3 regions of the Polaromonas sp. LjRoot131 genome follow, and region 3 is predicted to be linked to each of the others. Evidence: predicted binding sites of a transcription regulator. Region 3 holds the regulator's gene; each other region holds the start of a gene.
What was found. Region 3 encodes FliA, which starts transcription of late flagellar genes. Its sites were predicted from a motif close to CTAAAGTTTNNNNNNNNNNNGCCGNTA; they were not measured.

Region 1: the regulator FliA is predicted to act here: its motif matches at 2,250-2,276, upstream of ACSQ27_RS21905 (FliC/FljB family flagellin).
Region 2: the regulator FliA is predicted to act here: its motif matches at 2,699-2,725, upstream of flgK (flagellar hook-associated protein FlgK).

Annotation. Positions count from the first base shown of each region.
Region 1 covers NZ_CAXUPF020000005.1:356,546-361,675, reverse strand. Annotated here, with positions in the region: gene fliF (flagellar basal-body MS-ring/collar protein FliF) at 1-1,531, opposite strand, end outside; gene fliE (flagellar hook-basal body complex protein FliE) at 1,887-2,204, shown strand; gene ACSQ27_RS21905 (FliC/FljB family flagellin) at 2,375-3,685, shown strand; gene ACSQ27_RS21900 (flagellar protein FlaG) at 3,819-4,184, shown strand; gene fliD (flagellar filament capping protein FliD) at 4,220-5,130, shown strand, end outside.
Region 2 covers NZ_CAXUPF020000005.1:376,429-381,558, reverse strand. Annotated here, with positions in the region: gene ACSQ27_RS22035 (methyl-accepting chemotaxis protein) at 1-97, shown strand, start outside; gene ACSQ27_RS22030 (methyl-accepting chemotaxis protein) at 272-1,996, shown strand; partial or broken gene ACSQ27_RS22025 (methyl-accepting chemotaxis protein) at 2,242-2,445, shown strand; gene flgK (flagellar hook-associated protein FlgK) at 2,803-4,794, shown strand; gene flgL (flagellar hook-associated protein FlgL) at 4,863-5,130, shown strand, end outside.
Region 3 covers NZ_CAXUPF020000009.1:52-5,181, reverse strand. Annotated here, with positions in the region: gene flhF (flagellar biosynthesis protein FlhF) at 1-2,056, shown strand, start outside; gene ACSQ27_RS24115 (MinD/ParA family protein) at 2,067-2,774, shown strand; gene ACSQ27_RS24110 (RNA polymerase sigma factor FliA) at 2,816-3,634, shown strand; gene ACSQ27_RS24105 (chemotaxis protein CheW) at 3,972-4,469, shown strand; partial or broken gene ACSQ27_RS24100 (MCP four helix bundle domain-containing protein) at 4,503-5,130, shown strand, end outside.

The DNA.
Region 1 (5,130 bases), on a different contig from region 3:
CGGCGGGTTCGCTGTCCAGGCCCGCCGTTCCCGCCGCCAGCCCCGCCGCCGAGGCCGGCTGCAGGTGCTTGCGCAGCAGCGGCCGCAGCACGGCCAGCCACAGGTAGAGGGCGAGCAGGCCGAGCAGCAGGTACTTGATGGAGGACTTGGCGATCTCGACGTTCTCGGGCTGGCGCCACAGCGGCAGCTCGGGTGTTTCGGTGTCGGCCGCGAAGAGGCTGTTGACGACGTTGAGCGAGTCGCCGCGTTCGGCGCTGAAGCCCATGGCCTGGCGCGCCAGGTTGCGAACCTGCTCGAGCTCGGCGGCCGTCAGTGCCGCGCGCTTGCCGGCGGCGGCGCCGTTTCCGCGGTAGTTGACGACCACCGCGACCGACAGGCGCTTGATGCCGCCGGCCCCTTGCTGGGTGTGGCGTATGGAGCGATCGACTTCGTAGTTGGTGGTGACATCCTTGCGCGAATTGCCGCCGGCGCTGCGCGGGGCCGCGCCCGCCGCGCCGGCCGAGCCGAGTTCGGCGCTCATCTTGAGCTGGGCGCCGGGTGCCGCGCCGGGCGGGCTGGCTTGCTTGATCTGCGACGGTGCGGTGATGGGAGCGACCGGGTCGGGCGGCGGCTGGTTGGTCAGCGCGCCGGGCACGCCGGTGGCCGGGCCGTTGCCCCCCTGGCCGGATTCGCTGGACTGCTGGCTGCGGATGGCGGCCGTGCCGGGTTCCTGGTTGGGCCGGAATTTTTCGTCGGTATTCTCGACGATGGAGAAGTCGATGTCGGCGGCGACCTGCGCATGCACATTGCCGGCGCCGAGTATGGGCTGCAGGATGGCTTCGATGCGGCGGATGTAGCCCTGCTCTATTTCTTGTGTGTACTTGAGCTGGCTGACGTCCAGGCCGCGCGTGCCGGCATTGGCCGCCGAGAGCAGGTTGCCGGCCTGGTCGACCACGGTGATGCTTTTGGCCGAGAGTTCGGGCACGCTGCTGGAGATCAGGTGCACGATGGCGCTGACCTGGCCTTCGTCGATGCTGCGGCCGCGGTGCAGGCTCAGCACCACGGAGGCGCTGGGTTTTTTCTGGTCGCGCACGAACAGCGAGGGCTTGGGCAGCGCCAGGTGCACGCGCGCCGATTCAACGGCGGAGATGGAATTGATGGAGCGCGCGAGCTCGCCTTCCAGCGCGCGCTGGTAGTTGACCTGTTCGGCGAACTGGCTGGTGCCGAACTTCTGGGCGTCCATCAGTTCGAAGCCGACGGTGCCGCCCTTGGGCAGGCCCTGGGCAGCCAGGCGCAGGCGCGCCTCGGGCACCTTGTTGGCGGCCACCAGCAGCGCGCCGCCGCCCTCGGTGAACTTGTAGGGGATGTTCATCTGCTGCAGCGAGGCGATGATGGCGCCGCCGTCGCGGTCGGACAGGTTGCTGTAGAGCACGCCGTAGTCGGGTGCGCGGCTCCAGAGCCACAGCGCCGCGATGGCGGCCACCGCGGCGGACGCGCCGATCATCAAGGGCAGGCGCGGGTTGGCGCGCAGCTGCTCCAGCCAGGGCGGCATCCTGGACGGGGCCGCCTCGGCGCCCAGCACGGCGGAGTTCACGCGCTCACCCGGCTACCGCGGCGTTGAGCCGGGGCTGGCCTGGAGGCTGGCGGCGCATGCGGCCGGGCGTGGGGGCTGAAACAACAGTTGGCATACAACAGGTCTTATTCAAAGGCGAAAAAGTCGACCGGCATGGCGGGCATGGAGGTGCACGGGGCCGGTCCTTGTGAAGAATTGTCAGAGCCGGCCGGCCTTCCCGATCCGCTGAATAGCCGGGGCTTTTGCCGTCTTTTGGCCTGATGCCGCGATTCACCCGCTGGTACGCTTCAAGCCGTTCATCAAGCAAGGGGCGCACACGCGCCGGGAAAACACCATGTCGATCACATCCATTGAGTCCGTACTCCAGCAAATGCGCGTGCTGGCGCAGTCGTCGGCCATGTCCGCGCCGACCGGCCCCGAGGCCGCCTCCGGCGGTTTCGCCGGTGAGCTGAAGAAGTCGCTGGACCGCATCAGCGACAGCCAGCAGCACGCCTACAGCCAGGCCGAGGCCTTCGAGCTCGGCAAGCCCGGCGTGGCGCTCAACGACGTGATGGTCGACATGCAGAAGGCCAACATCGGTTTCCAGATGGGCCTGCAGGTGCGCAACCGCGTGGTCGCGGCCTACCAGGAAATCATGAACATGCCGGCCTGACGGGGGATGTTGGCGTGCGATGCGGATTTATTTTTCGCAACCCGCTAAAGGTTTGACCGGGCCCGGCCGATAACCTGGACAACGGTGGCTTGCAGACTGTCAAGACAGCAAGGCCAGCGTGACGGCAAGTTAGCCGGAGTCCACAACCTCATGTAATTCAGGAGTCCCTCATGGCCCAAGTCATCAACACCAACTCGCTTTCCCTGCTCACGCAGAACAACCTCAACAAGTCGCAGTCGTCGCTGAACACCGCGATCCAGCGCCTGTCCTCCGGCCTGCGCATCAACAGCGCCAAGGACGACGCGGCCGGCCAGGCTATCGCCAACCGCTTCACGTCCAACATCAAGGGCCTGGCTGTTGCGCAACGCAATGCCAACGACGGCATCTCGCTGGCGCAGACGACTGAAGGCGCATTGACCGAAATCAACAGCAACCTGCAGCGCATCCGCGAACTGGCCGTGCAATCGGCCAACGGTTCCAACTCGGTCGCCGACAAGGCATCGATCCAGGCTGAAATCACCCAGCGCCTCGAAGAAATCGACCGCACCTCTTCGCAGACCGACTTCAACGGCGTGAAAGTGCTGGCCGCCAACAACAAGCTGAGCATCCAGGTCGGCGCGAACGACGGCGAAACCATCGACATCAACCTCAAGCAGATCGACTCCGCCAGCCTGAAGATGACCGGCTTCTCGGTCGCCAGCAACGCGCTGAACGTCAGCGCCGCCTACCTCACGGTGGATCCAGGCGCCGGCGCACCGGTCGCCACCGACCTGAGCGCAGTCGCCACGGCACTGACCACGGCCACCGGCTCCACGGTCAGCGCTTCCGACCTGTCCCTGCACAACGTGCTGAACGCCGCCGGCGCCCCGACGGCCAACTGGGTCGTGAAGAGCGGTGACGACTTCTACGCGGCTTCCGTGGTTCCCGCCACCGGCGCCGTCGCACTGAACACGGCCACGGTGGACTTCACCGATCCCTCCAACGGCATCACGGCCGCCGTGACCCTGGCAACCCAGCCTGTCAAGGTCGGCACCGACGCCGCCGGCACCGTGACCGCCTACGTGGCGATCCAGGGCAAGAACTACGGCCTGGCCGGCATCCAGGCCGCGCTGACCGACACCGGCGCAGCCGCCAGCAACACCACCGACGGCACCGACATCGTGCTGAGCGGCGCAACGCCCACGGCCGAGTTCGCCGGCGCCGCCACCGGCAACGCGCTCAAGAAGATCGACGCCGCGCTGAAGATGGTCGACGACCTGCGCGGTTCGCTGGGTGCGGTGCAAAACCGTTTTGACTCGGTGATCTCCAACCTGGGCACCACGGTGACCAACCTGTCTTCCTCGCGCTCGCGCATCGAAGACGCGGACTACGCGACCGAAGTGTCCAACATGACGCGCGCCAACATCCTGCAACAGGCTGGTACCTCCGTGCTGGCCCAGGCCAACCAGACGACCCAGGGCGTTCTGTCCCTGCTGCGTTAATCGCGCACGGCACGCCTGCTCCGGCAGGCGTGCCTGGTTTTTGTGCAAGCCAGGCGGCTTCGTCCGCCTGCGCTAGGCACTCCCGCTTGACGCCAGGCGGGAGTGCCTAGCGATTTTTCCGAGGAGAGCCCGCATGACGATTCCCGCAAATGCCGTGACCGCCGCCGCGTGGCGCGATGCCGCGCCGTCGCCGGCGGCCTCTTCCGCTCCTTCGGGCGTTTCGGGCCGTACCGGCGCGGCCCGCGAAGTCCCCGCCGACACCAAGGCCGCCGCCGCGCCCGAGCGCGAACGCAGCGCGCTGGCCGAGATCAACGAGTCGCTGCGGATGTCGGCCATCGGCGTGCAGTTCGAGTTCGACAAGGAAGCCGACACCATGATCGTCAAGGTGGTTGACGTGGAGAGCGGCGAACTGATCCGGCAGATGCCCTCGGAAGAGGTGGTGCGGATATCGAAGGCGCTCGGCAAGTTGCAAGGCCTGCTGGTCCATCACGCGGTATGAGCGGCTCTTGATTTAAGAAATAGAGGAGTATTTTTATGGCAACGATTTCAAGCCTGGGTGTGGGGTCCAACCTGAATTTGAACGACCTCCTGGCCGACCTCACCAAGGCGGAAAGCCAGCCGCTGGTGCTGCTGCAGAGGCAGCAGATCAGCTACACCGCCAAGCTGTCGGCCTACGGCACGCTGCAGAACGCGCTGAGCACGCTGCAGACGGCGGCCGCCAAGCTGGGGGAGGCCAGCCTGTTCAAGGGCGTGAAGGCCGCGTCCAGCGCCACCGACGTGCTTTCGGCCACCGGCTCGGCCACCGCGCCGGCGGGCAGCTACCTGGTTGACGTGACCCGGCTGGCCAGCGCGCAGTCGCTGGCCGCGGCCGGTGTGGCCGACACCAAGGCCGCCGTGGGCAAGGGCACGGTCACCATCGATTTCGGCACCATCTCGGGCGGCACGCTGAACGACGCCACCGGCACCTACAGCGGCGCGACCTTCACGGCCGATGCCGCGCGCGCCGCCAAGTCCATCGTGATCGACGACAGCAACAACTCGCTTGAGGGCCTGCGCGACGCGATCAATGCCAAGGCCGACATCGGCGTGACGGCCGCCATCGTCAACGACGGCGGCGCCTCGCCCTACCGCCTGGTGCTGACCTCCAAGGAAACCGGCGTGGCCTCGAGCATGCGGATTTCCGTGGCCGGCGATGCCAGCCTGCAGGCCAGGCTCAACCATGACCCCTCGGGCGCGCAGGCCATGCGGCAGACGGCGCTGGCCGGCAACGCGGAGCTCAAGGTCAACGGCATCCCGGTGACCGCCAAGACCAACACGGTGGTCGATGCCGCGCCCGGCGTCACCATGAGCTTGGGAAAAATCGGCACGAGCACGCTGACGGTCAGCCGCGACACCGCCGCGGTGGAATCGGCCATCACCGCCTTCGTCACCGCCTACAACGGCCT
Region 2 (5,130 bases), on a different contig from region 3:
GCCGGCTCGGCAGGCCATCGCATCGTCTGGCCGCAAGCCTGTACCAAACAAAAAAGAGGAGCTCGCCATGGCAGGCGACAACTGGGAGACTTTTTAGGGAGCCGATCAAAAAGCCCTCCTGGCGTTGTTGCGCCGCCTTGCCGTGCTGTAGCACTGTCTGCGGCGGCGCGCCTAGCCAGGACCGCTTCGCTGGGCTTTGTGATCGGCTCCCGATGAAAGTGAATTAACTGAGTTCAACGCCCGCATCAGGGGCCCTACAAGGAATAAAAATATGCAGTGGTTTCATCAACTTCGTGTCATGACCAAGCTGGTCGGCAGTTTCCTCATCGTGGCGGCCATTGGTGCCATCATCGGTGGGCTGGGCATTTTCCACATGGGCCGCATCAGCGCCGCCACCGAGGGCCTTTACGGCCGGGATGTGCAGGTGCTCAAGGGCGTGCAGGAGGCCAACATCCACCTGCTCTACGCCAGCCGCGCGCAGATGACGCTGCAGGCGGCCTCGTCCATCGGCGAGCGCAACACCGGCAAAAAAGACATCGCGGCTGCCCTGCAGGGCATTGAAGAGCGCATGGCCGAGGTCAAGCCCCTGCTCGAAGGCGATGAGAAAGGCCTGTCGCTGTACCAGCAGTACGAAGCCAGGATGCCGCACCTCAGGCAGCAGATGACCGAGTTTGTGGCGCTGGTGCTCAAGCAGTCCATGGACTCTTCGCAGTACGACGGCCGCGTGGCCGACGACAGCGCCAGCCTGGTCAAGGAATCCCGCGCGCTGGAAGAAGTGATGCAGAAGCTGGTGGCGCATACCGACCAGTTGGCCCGGGGCAGCATGGAGAATGTGACCGGCACCTACAAGGCCTCGCGCCTGATGATGGTCGTGCTGGTGCTGGGCGGCATCGCCGCCAGCGTGGGCCTGGGCGTGGCCATGGCGCGCATGCTGGGCCTGCAGATTGGCGGTGAGCCGGCTTATGCCGCGACCATCGTGGACCGCGTGGCCGAAGGCGACCTGACGGTGCAGGTGGAACTGCGCAAGGGCGATAGCCGCAGCCTGCTGTATGCCATCCACAAGATGCAGCAGGAACTGGCCCGCGTCATCAGCGAGATCCGGCAGGCCAGCGGCACCATCGCCACGGCCAGCAGCGAGATCGCGGCCGGCAACCATGATTTGTCTTCGCGCACCGAACAGCAGGCGAGCTCGCTCGAAGAGACGGCGGCCTCGATGGAAGAACTCACGGGCACCGTCAAGCAAAACGCTGACAACGCCCGCCAGGCCAACCAGCTGGCGGTGTCCGCTTCCAGTGTGGCCGTCAAGGGCGGCAGTGTGGTCGCGGAAGTTGTGGGAACGATGGGCGCGATCAATGCTTCGTCCAGGAAGATCGTTGACATCATCGGCGTCATCGACGGGATCGCTTTCCAGACCAATATCCTGGCGCTCAATGCCGCTGTCGAAGCCGCGCGTGCCGGCGAGCAGGGCAGGGGCTTTGCCGTGGTGGCCGCAGAAGTGCGCAACCTGGCGCAACGAAGCGCAGCCGCCGCCAAGGAGATCAAGACCCTGATCGGCGACTCGGTCGACAAGGTCGAAGAGGGCAGCAAGCAGGTTGCCGAGGCCGGCAAGACCATGGACGAGATCGTCGACAGCGTGAAGAGGGTGACCGACATCATGGCCGAGATCACGGCGGCCAGCCAGGAACAGACCTCGGGCATCGAACAGATCAACCAGGCCATCACCCAGATGGACCAGGTCACGCAGCAGAATGCGGCCCTGGTGGAAGAAGCCGCTGCGGCAGCGTCCTCGCTGCAGGAGCAGGCCGCCGGCCTGTCGGAAGCCGTCAGCGTGTTCAAGCTCGAAGAAGGCGATGGGCAGGTGCCCGCGCCGCGCCGTCCCGCCACCCCGGTCCGTCCGACGTCAACACCAAGACAGCCGCCCCAGGCCCGCCAGGCCATCGCGCCCCCGCTGGCGGCCGGTGCCGGTGCCGGCGGCGGAAGCTGGGAAACGTTTTAAGCACAGAAGAAACGCAGTTTAAAAAATCCGCGTGGCGTGAACAAATGCTCAAGTTTTGCCAGAACCGGCCGATAAGCAGAGGCGAGGCGTGCCGCGGGCATGGCCTTGCATCAGACAACACCATTGATTTCCAAGGAGTGCGCATGCACGCGACCACAAGCCATCCGGTATCGACTGTTGAAAAATTGCCTCTGACGCTGGGCTACCCCGGTGTGGCGGCGGCCGCCAGGCCGGGCCCCCTGCCCGCTGAAAAAATCGCCGACATCATTGGCGTGATCGACGGCATCGCGCTGCGCACACGCAGCCTGGCCCACAGCGCCGCCGCCGAAGCGGCCCGTGCCGGCGAGCAGGGCCGCGGTTTCGCCGCCGTGGCCGCCGAAGTCAAACACCTGGCCCAGCGCAGCGCGGCGGCGGTCAAGGAAATCAAGGGACTGATTGGCGACTCGGTTTACAAGGCCGGGCAAGCTGATGAGGATCGCCGGCGCGAGTTCGAAGAACGCGCCAAAAGGTGGCAACGTTCGCTGACCGCGTAATTTCTCTCTCGCTCCCTCTCCCTCTGGGAGAGGGCGGGGGGTGAGGGCCGGCGGCGTATCAAACACTACCGATTCTCCAGATCGGGGAGCCCTCACCCTAACCCTCTCCCAGAGGGAGAGGGAATGGGGGAAGGAATGGGCGCAGGAGGGGATTTGATCAGGATTCACCCTCAAGTTTCCCCAGGCCCAGCCGTTATCCCTCTATATATAGACAGCCCGTGAGCGTCACCCGCATTCCCCAGGCGCAACCCGCCGCCGTGAAAGACCCGACTTATGTCCAATAACATGTTCTACACCGGGCTCAGCGGCCTCAACGCGGCCCAGGCCGCGCTGGTGACCACCGGCCACAACACCGCCAACGTCAACACGCCGGGCTACAGCCGGCAGTCGGCGCAGATCGCTTCGGCCGGCGGCACCTACCGCGCGAGTGTCGGTTTCTTCGGCAGCGGCGCCAAGGTGGCCGACGTGACGCGCAGCTACGACGCCTACCTGGCCTCGCAGCTCAACCAGGCGCAGTCGCTGAACCAGTCGCTGACGACCTACTACACGCAGATCAGCCAGATCGACAACCTGCTGGCCAACCAGAAGGCCGGCTTGGCGCCCCAGCTGCAGTCGCTGTTCACCAACATCCAGGCTGTCGCCAACACGCCGGCCGACCCGGCCGCGCGCCAGCAGCTGATCAGCTCCGCCCAGGCCACGGCCAACCAGTTCCGCTCCATGGACCAGTACCTGACCGGCTTGAACAGCACCACCAACGACCAGATCTCCGGCACCGTGGCGCAGATCAACACCTATGCCGAGCAGATCGCCAACCTGAACAAGCAGGTGGCGATGTTCAGCAACGCCTCGGGCGGCCAGGCCCCCAACGACCTGCTGGACCAGCGCGACCAGCTGGTCAACCAGCTGGGCCTGCTGGTCGGCACCAAGCTCGTGGTGCAGGACGGCGGCCAGTACAACATCACCATCGGCAACGGCCAGACCCTGGTGCTGGGCGACAGTGCCACCAAACTCGAGGCCGTGCGCTCCGCCGCCGACCCCAGCCGCATCGCCGTCGCGGCGGTGAACGCGGCCGGCCGCGCCGTCGAGCTGCCCGACAGCATGCTCAGCAGCGCCGGCATGCTGGGCGGCCTGATGCAGTTCCGCAACGAAACCCTGGCCCCCGCGCAGAACGCGCTGGGCCGCATGGCGATTGCCTTGTCGGACGCCTTCAACGCCCAGCACAAGCTCGGTGTCGACCTGAACGGCGCGCTGGGCGGCAACTTCTTCTCGCAGGCCAGCCCCAGCCTGGTGGCGAACAGCCGCAACACCGGCAACCTGGTGATGACGCCTTCGTTCTCCGACAGCAACCAGCTGACCACCAGCGACTACCGCCTCGACGTGGGCGCCGGCCCCAGCTACACGCTGACCCGCCTCTCGGACAACCAGGTCATCCCCATGACCGCGGGTTTCCCGGGCGCCGCGCCCGCGAACACCACGACTTTTGACGGCGTCACGCTCACGCTGGGCAGCGGTGCCGGCGCGCCCGGCGACTCCTTTTTGATCCAGCCGACACGCAGCGGCGCGCGCGACCTTAACGTGCTGGTGACCGACCCGGCCAAGATCGCGGCGGCCTCGCCCATCGTCACCGGCAACACGGCGGCCAACCAGGGCAGCGGCAAGATCAGCGCCGGCAAGGTCGACGCGGCCTACCCCGGTACGCCGCTGGCCGCGAAGGTGACGCTTACTTACGACGGCACCACCAACCAGCTCACGGGTTTCCCGGCGGGCGCGGCCGTCACCGTGACGCGCGCCGACGGCACGCCCGACCCGGCCAGCCCCTATGCGCCCGGCTCACCCGTCAGCTACACGCCAGGCGCGACCCTCAGCTTCAACGGCATCAGCCTGACCATCAGCGGCACGCCTTCCAATGGCGACAGCTTCACCGTGGACAAGAACACCGGCGGTGTCTCCGACGGCAGCAACGCCTTGCTGCTGGGCGCGCTGCAGAACAAAAAAACCATGGGCAACGGCACGGCCAGCTTCAACGATTCGTATGCCCAGCTGGTCAGCAGCGTCGGCAACAAGGCCAGGCAGATCCAGATCGCCGGCACCGCGCAGACCAGCCTGGCCACGCAGATACGCGGCGCCCAGCAGTCGGTCTCGGGCGTCAACCAGGACGAGGAAACCGCCAACCTGCTGATGTTCCAGCAGATGTACCAGGCCAATGCCAAGGTCATCCAAACCGCATCGACGATGTTCGACGCAGTCCTCGGCATCAGCCACTAAGCGCTCACTTACTCACAAGCACAGCACAAGCAAGCAAAGCAGCCTACAAGCGCCACCAGGAGTTCATGATGCGTATCAGCACCCAGTCTTTTTACGAACAAAGCCAGAGCGCCATGGGCTCGCAGCAAAGCAGCCTGCTGCGCGTGCAGCAGCAGATCGGCGCCATGACCAAAATCCTTGCGCCTTCGGACGACCCGCTGGGCGCCACGCGCGCACTCGCGGTCTCGCAGTCCATCGCGCTGAACTCCCAGTACGCCACCAGCCGCAAGCAGGCCGAGCAGATGCTTTCGCTGGAAGAGAATTCCCTGCAAAGCGTGACCACCGTGCTGCAGAACA
Region 3 (5,130 bases):
GCGCGACCCGGTGCGCGGCCATTTGCTGCGCACCTTGCTGGGTGCGGGCTTCAGCGCGCGCCTGGCGAAAGACATCCTGCAGGACCTGCCCACGGGCCAGAGCCACGCGCTCGGCATGGACTATGCGAAGGCCGAGCTCGCGCGCCGCATGCCGCTGCTCGAAGACGAGGGCGCGCTGCTCGACGAGGGCGGCGTGTACGCCCTGATGGGGCCGACCGGCGTGGGCAAGACCACCACCACCGCCAAGCTTGCCGCGCGCTGCGTGATGCGTTTCGGCGCCGACAAGCTGGCCCTGGTCACCACCGACAGCTACCGCATAGGCGCTTACGAGCAGCTGCGCATCTACGGCCAGATCTTGGGCGTGGCGGTGTACGCGGTGAAGGACGCGGCCGACCTGGACCGGGTGCTGGCCGGCCTGCGCGACAAACACATGGTGCTGATAGACACCGTGGGCATGAGCCAGCGCGACCGCGCCGTCGCCGGGCAGATCGCGATGCTCTGCGGCGCGAACCGGCCGGTCAAGCGACTGCTGCTGCTCAATGCCTCCAGCCACGGCGACACCCTCAACGAAGTCGTGCAGGCCTACCGCCATGGCGAACGCCCTGGCGGCGAGTGGGACCTGGCGGGTTGCATCTTCACCAAGGTCGACGAGGCCACGCACCCCGGCGCGCTGATCGACATGGCGATACGCCACCAGCTGCCGGTGCACTACATCTCCAGCGGCCAGAAGGTCCCCGAGCACCTGGTGCCGGCCGACGGCAAGGCCCTGGTCGACAGCGTGTTTCAGGCCGGCAGCCGCAGCGCGCTGTTTGTGCCCGGCGAATCCGACCTTGAAGAAAAACCCGAGGACGGCGGCGATGCAGAGCGTGCGGCGGCGGAAGCGGCGAGGGCTGAAGCCGCCAGCGAGCGCCTGCGCGCGCAATGCCGGCAGCTGATCCAGGCCCTTACGCACAACGCGCAGGAGCTGGCCGCCAATGCGGCGGCGCTGTCGCAGGGCGGCATAGGTTTTGAGCAAACCCGCGCGCTGTGGCGGCAGCTTGCTGCCCCCGCGGGCGCGGACGGCGAAACAGCGGAGCAGGGCGAGCAGCGCGTGTCGCGCGCGCTGAGCTTCCAGGCGATTGACGACGCCGCGGCGCTGTGCGGCGACTATGTGCTGGCGGTGGGGGGTGAAGCGCGCCTGGCTTCTCAAGAGTGTGAAGCGCCGCAATCGCTCGCCAGCACGCTGCTGCTGTCCGACCGCACCGGCCAGGTGTTTGCGGCGCCGCTGCAAGGCCCCGCCGATGCGCAGCAGCCGGCCGGCTGGGCGCTGCAGCCCGCGCTCGACAAAACCGTGGTCCACCTGTTCGCGCGTGTGCCAGACGCCCGGCTGATCCGGCAGTGGAAGGACGAAGGGCGCGCCTGGGCGGCGGCCGGCAGTTCGGCGCTGCGCATCGTCGATGCGGACACTGGCGCGCGCGGCACTCTGGCCAGGCTGGCCGCGGGCCTGGTCTTCGGCACGGCCTTGCCGGTGGTCTACCGCAAGAAGGCGGCCTTCATGTCGGTGGCGGAGGCGCGCATCAGCCTGCGGCCCGAGCTGGACGAGATGGCGCCGGGCACGCAACCGCCCCTGCCGGTGCTGCGCTGTGTGGTCAGGCGCATGGTCGATGCCGTGACCGGCAAGCTGCTGGCGCACAGCTATGTGCTGGCCGGCGAGGGCGTGCGCGCCCCGGCGCGGCGCATGGCGCAGTGGCCCAGCTGGCGCAGCGCCGCCGAACCCTATTTCAAACTGCTGGGCCAAGGCATCGGCCAGATGGACGCAGCCGCCGTGCCGGCGCGCCGGCTGATCGCCGGCCAGGCCTGCGCCACGGTGTTCCTGCTGCAAGGCCTGCAGGACGGCTGGGCCGAGACGGCGCGGCGCGCGCTGGCGCAGCTGGCCGGTCGCGCCGTGCGGCCGGGCCGGCCGGTGCCGGCCGCCGTGCTGTTCGAAGGACTGGGCAAGCTGCTGGTCTTGCTCGATGCGCTGGAGACTGAAGGCGTCGCGCCTTCGCCGGCGCCCCTGCCCGCGGCGCGAGGCTAAGGACCACGTCGTGAAAAAACCGGTGACCGACCAGGCCGACGGGCTCAGGCGCCTGATGGCGAACAGCCCGGGGCGGCTGCTGGCTTTTGTCGGCGGCGCACCCGGTGTGGGCGTGAGCAGCGTCACGATGAACTTGGCGGCGGCGCTGGCCCGGCTGGGCCAGGACGTGCAGGTGATCGACGAGTGCGGCGGTGTGCCCGCCGCTTATGCGCGCCTGCAGGGCCGGCTGGTGCTGGTCGATGCGCGGCTGGACGGCGAGGGCCTGCTCTCGCCGCTGGCCGCCCAGGCCGACGAGCTGGTGGTGGTGCTGCGGCCGCAGGTCGAGGCCATCACGGCCGCCTATGCCTGCATCAAGCGGCTGCAGCAGGCGCATGCCTTGCAGCGCATGCGCGTGCTGGTCAACCACGCGGTGGGCGCAAACGATGCCAATCGCATCCTGGCCAACCTGGCCAGTGTCGCCAAGAGCTACCTCGCGCTGGCGCTGGAGCCGGCCGGCTGCATACGCGAGGACGTGCAACTGGCGCAGGCGCGCTGGCTCAACATGAGTGTGGTCGAGGCCTTCCCAGGTAGCCCGGCCGCGCTGGACGTGGACCGGCTGGCAGGGGATCTGCTGCGCTGGCCCGCGCCGCCGGAAAACCGCACAGGGCCTGTGCTGCCCGTCGCGGCCGGCGTGACCGGCGAAGTGCCCGCCCGCCGGATGTCCCCGGCCGCGGCCTGATCCCCCGACCCTTCAAGAAGCAGGAGGAATCCTCGATGTCTATGTACACCCCCCAGGGAAAGCTGGCCCAGTCCGCCCCGTCGGAGCTGCTGGCCCAGCACGCGCCGCTGGTGCGCAGGCTGGCGCTGCAGCTGATCGCCAGGCTGCCGGCCAGCGTGGAGCTGGACGACCTGATCCAGGTCGGCATGATGGGCCTGCTGGACGCGGCCGAAAAATACCAGGACGACCAGGGCGCGAAGTTCGAGACCTACGCAAGCCAGCGCATACGCGGCGCCATGCTCGACGAGCTGCGCGCCAACGACTGGGTGTCGCGCGGCCTGCGCAAGTCTTCGCGCAATGTCTCCATGGCGGTGCGCGCGCAGGAGCAGAAGCTGGGCCGCGCGCCCAATGAGCGCGAGATCGCCCAGGAACTGGAGCTGCCGCTGGAGGCCTACCAGCAGCTGCTCAATGAGATCCACGGCTGCCAGCTCGTCTATTACGAGGACTTCGACCGCGGCGACGGCGAGAAGCGCGAAAACAACTTCCTGGACCGCCAGGACCACGGCGACCGCGTGCTGGCCGAGGAACCGCTGACGCAGCTGCTGCAGGGCGACTTCCGGCGCCAGCTGGTGGCGGCCATAGGCGAGCTGCCTGAGCGCGAGCAGCTGCTGCTGAGCCTGTATTACGACGAAGAGCTGACCTTGCGTGAGATCGGCGCGGTGCTGGATGTGACGCAGTCGCGGGTTTGTCAGCTGCACAGCCAGGCCATTAGCAGGTTGCGCGCCAGCCTGGCCGCGCTGCTGGGCTTGGAGCCGGCGGCGCGCAAGCCTGCTGCGGTGCCTGCGGTCGCCCGCCCTCGGGTTGCTAGGGCTATGTCGTGACGCGTCTGCCCTCTGCATAGGGCGGTTGGCCGGGGTTGCCGGCAGCAACTCACTTTCTTTTGCTTCGCCAAAAGAAAGTGAGTTGCTGCCGGGCAATCCCCGGCCAGCAGAACTCAGAAGAGAGCACAGAGGAAGCACCCCCACCGGAGCAAGACCGGCTTATCCACCCGGCTTCCCGGAAGATAAGCCCATAAACCCCCGCTTATCCCCCTATTCCAAACCCCATGACCCGATACCCTTTACCCGAAGCCCAAGTCGGAAAAAACAGAACTTAAGTTTTCACCGCCATCAGTCGATAGACATACACAGCCATCCCCATCGAGCCCAAGGAGCGCGCATGCACGCAACAAACAACCCCACCCCCACGCCGGCCGCCGCCAAGGCACTGGAATTCCTGGCCTTCACGCTGGGCCAGGAAGAGTACGGCGTGGACATCCAGAAAGTGCAGGAGCTGCGCGGCTACGACACCGTCACGCGCATCGCCAATGCGCCCGAACACATCAAGGGCGTGGTCAACCTGCGCGGCATCATCGTGCCCATCGTGGACATGCGCATCAAGTTCAACCTGGGCACGCCGAGTTATGACCAGTTCACGGTGGTGATCATCCTGAACATCGCCAGCCGTGTCATGGGCATGGTGGTGGACAGCGTCTCGGACGTGATCACGCTGAGCCCTGAACAGGTGCGGCCTGCCCCCGAGATGGGTGCGCTGCTGGACACCGAATACCTCATCGGCCTGGGCACGCTGGATGAACGCATGCTCATCCTCGTCGACATCGACAAGCTCATGTCCAGCAGCGACATGGCTTTGATCAACGCTGCCGCCACGGCCTGAGCGCCGCCCCCTTTCAGTTCTGGAGTTTTTTTCATGTTTTTAGGCAATATTTCGATCGGCAAGCGCCTGGCCGTCGTGGTCGGCATCATCCTCGCCCTGTTTGTGGCGAGCAGCGTGCTCGCCGTCCTCAAGCTCAGCCAGCTGGGCGGCGAGATCAAGGCCATGGTCGAGCAGAACGTCAAGACCGAGCGGGCAGGCGCCGACTGGCTGCGCCACACCACCTCGGGCGTGCAGCGCGCTTCGGCCATCGCCAAGAGCAGCGACCAGGGCCTGATCGCCTTCTTCGCGCCGGCCACGGCGGCCTCGATCAAGGACACCAACGAGCTGCAGAAATTCATCGAGCAGCAGATGGACACGCCCGAGAAGAAACAGCTCTTCGACAAGGTGGGCGAACTGCGCAAGACCTACCTGGCCGCGCGCGAGGAGGTCAGCAAGGCCAAGCAGGCCGGCGACCTCGAAGGCGCGAACCGGATTTTCACCGAACGTTTTGAGCCCACCTCGCGCGACTACCTGGCCGGCGTGCAGAAGATGGTCGACACCGAACGCAAGGCGCTGGACGAAGCCGCGCAGCGCAGCGAGGAATTGCGCGCCAGGACCAGCCTGGTGCTGGTGGTCTGCAGTGCGCTGTCGCTGGGCCTGGGCGTGCTGCTGGCCTGGCTGC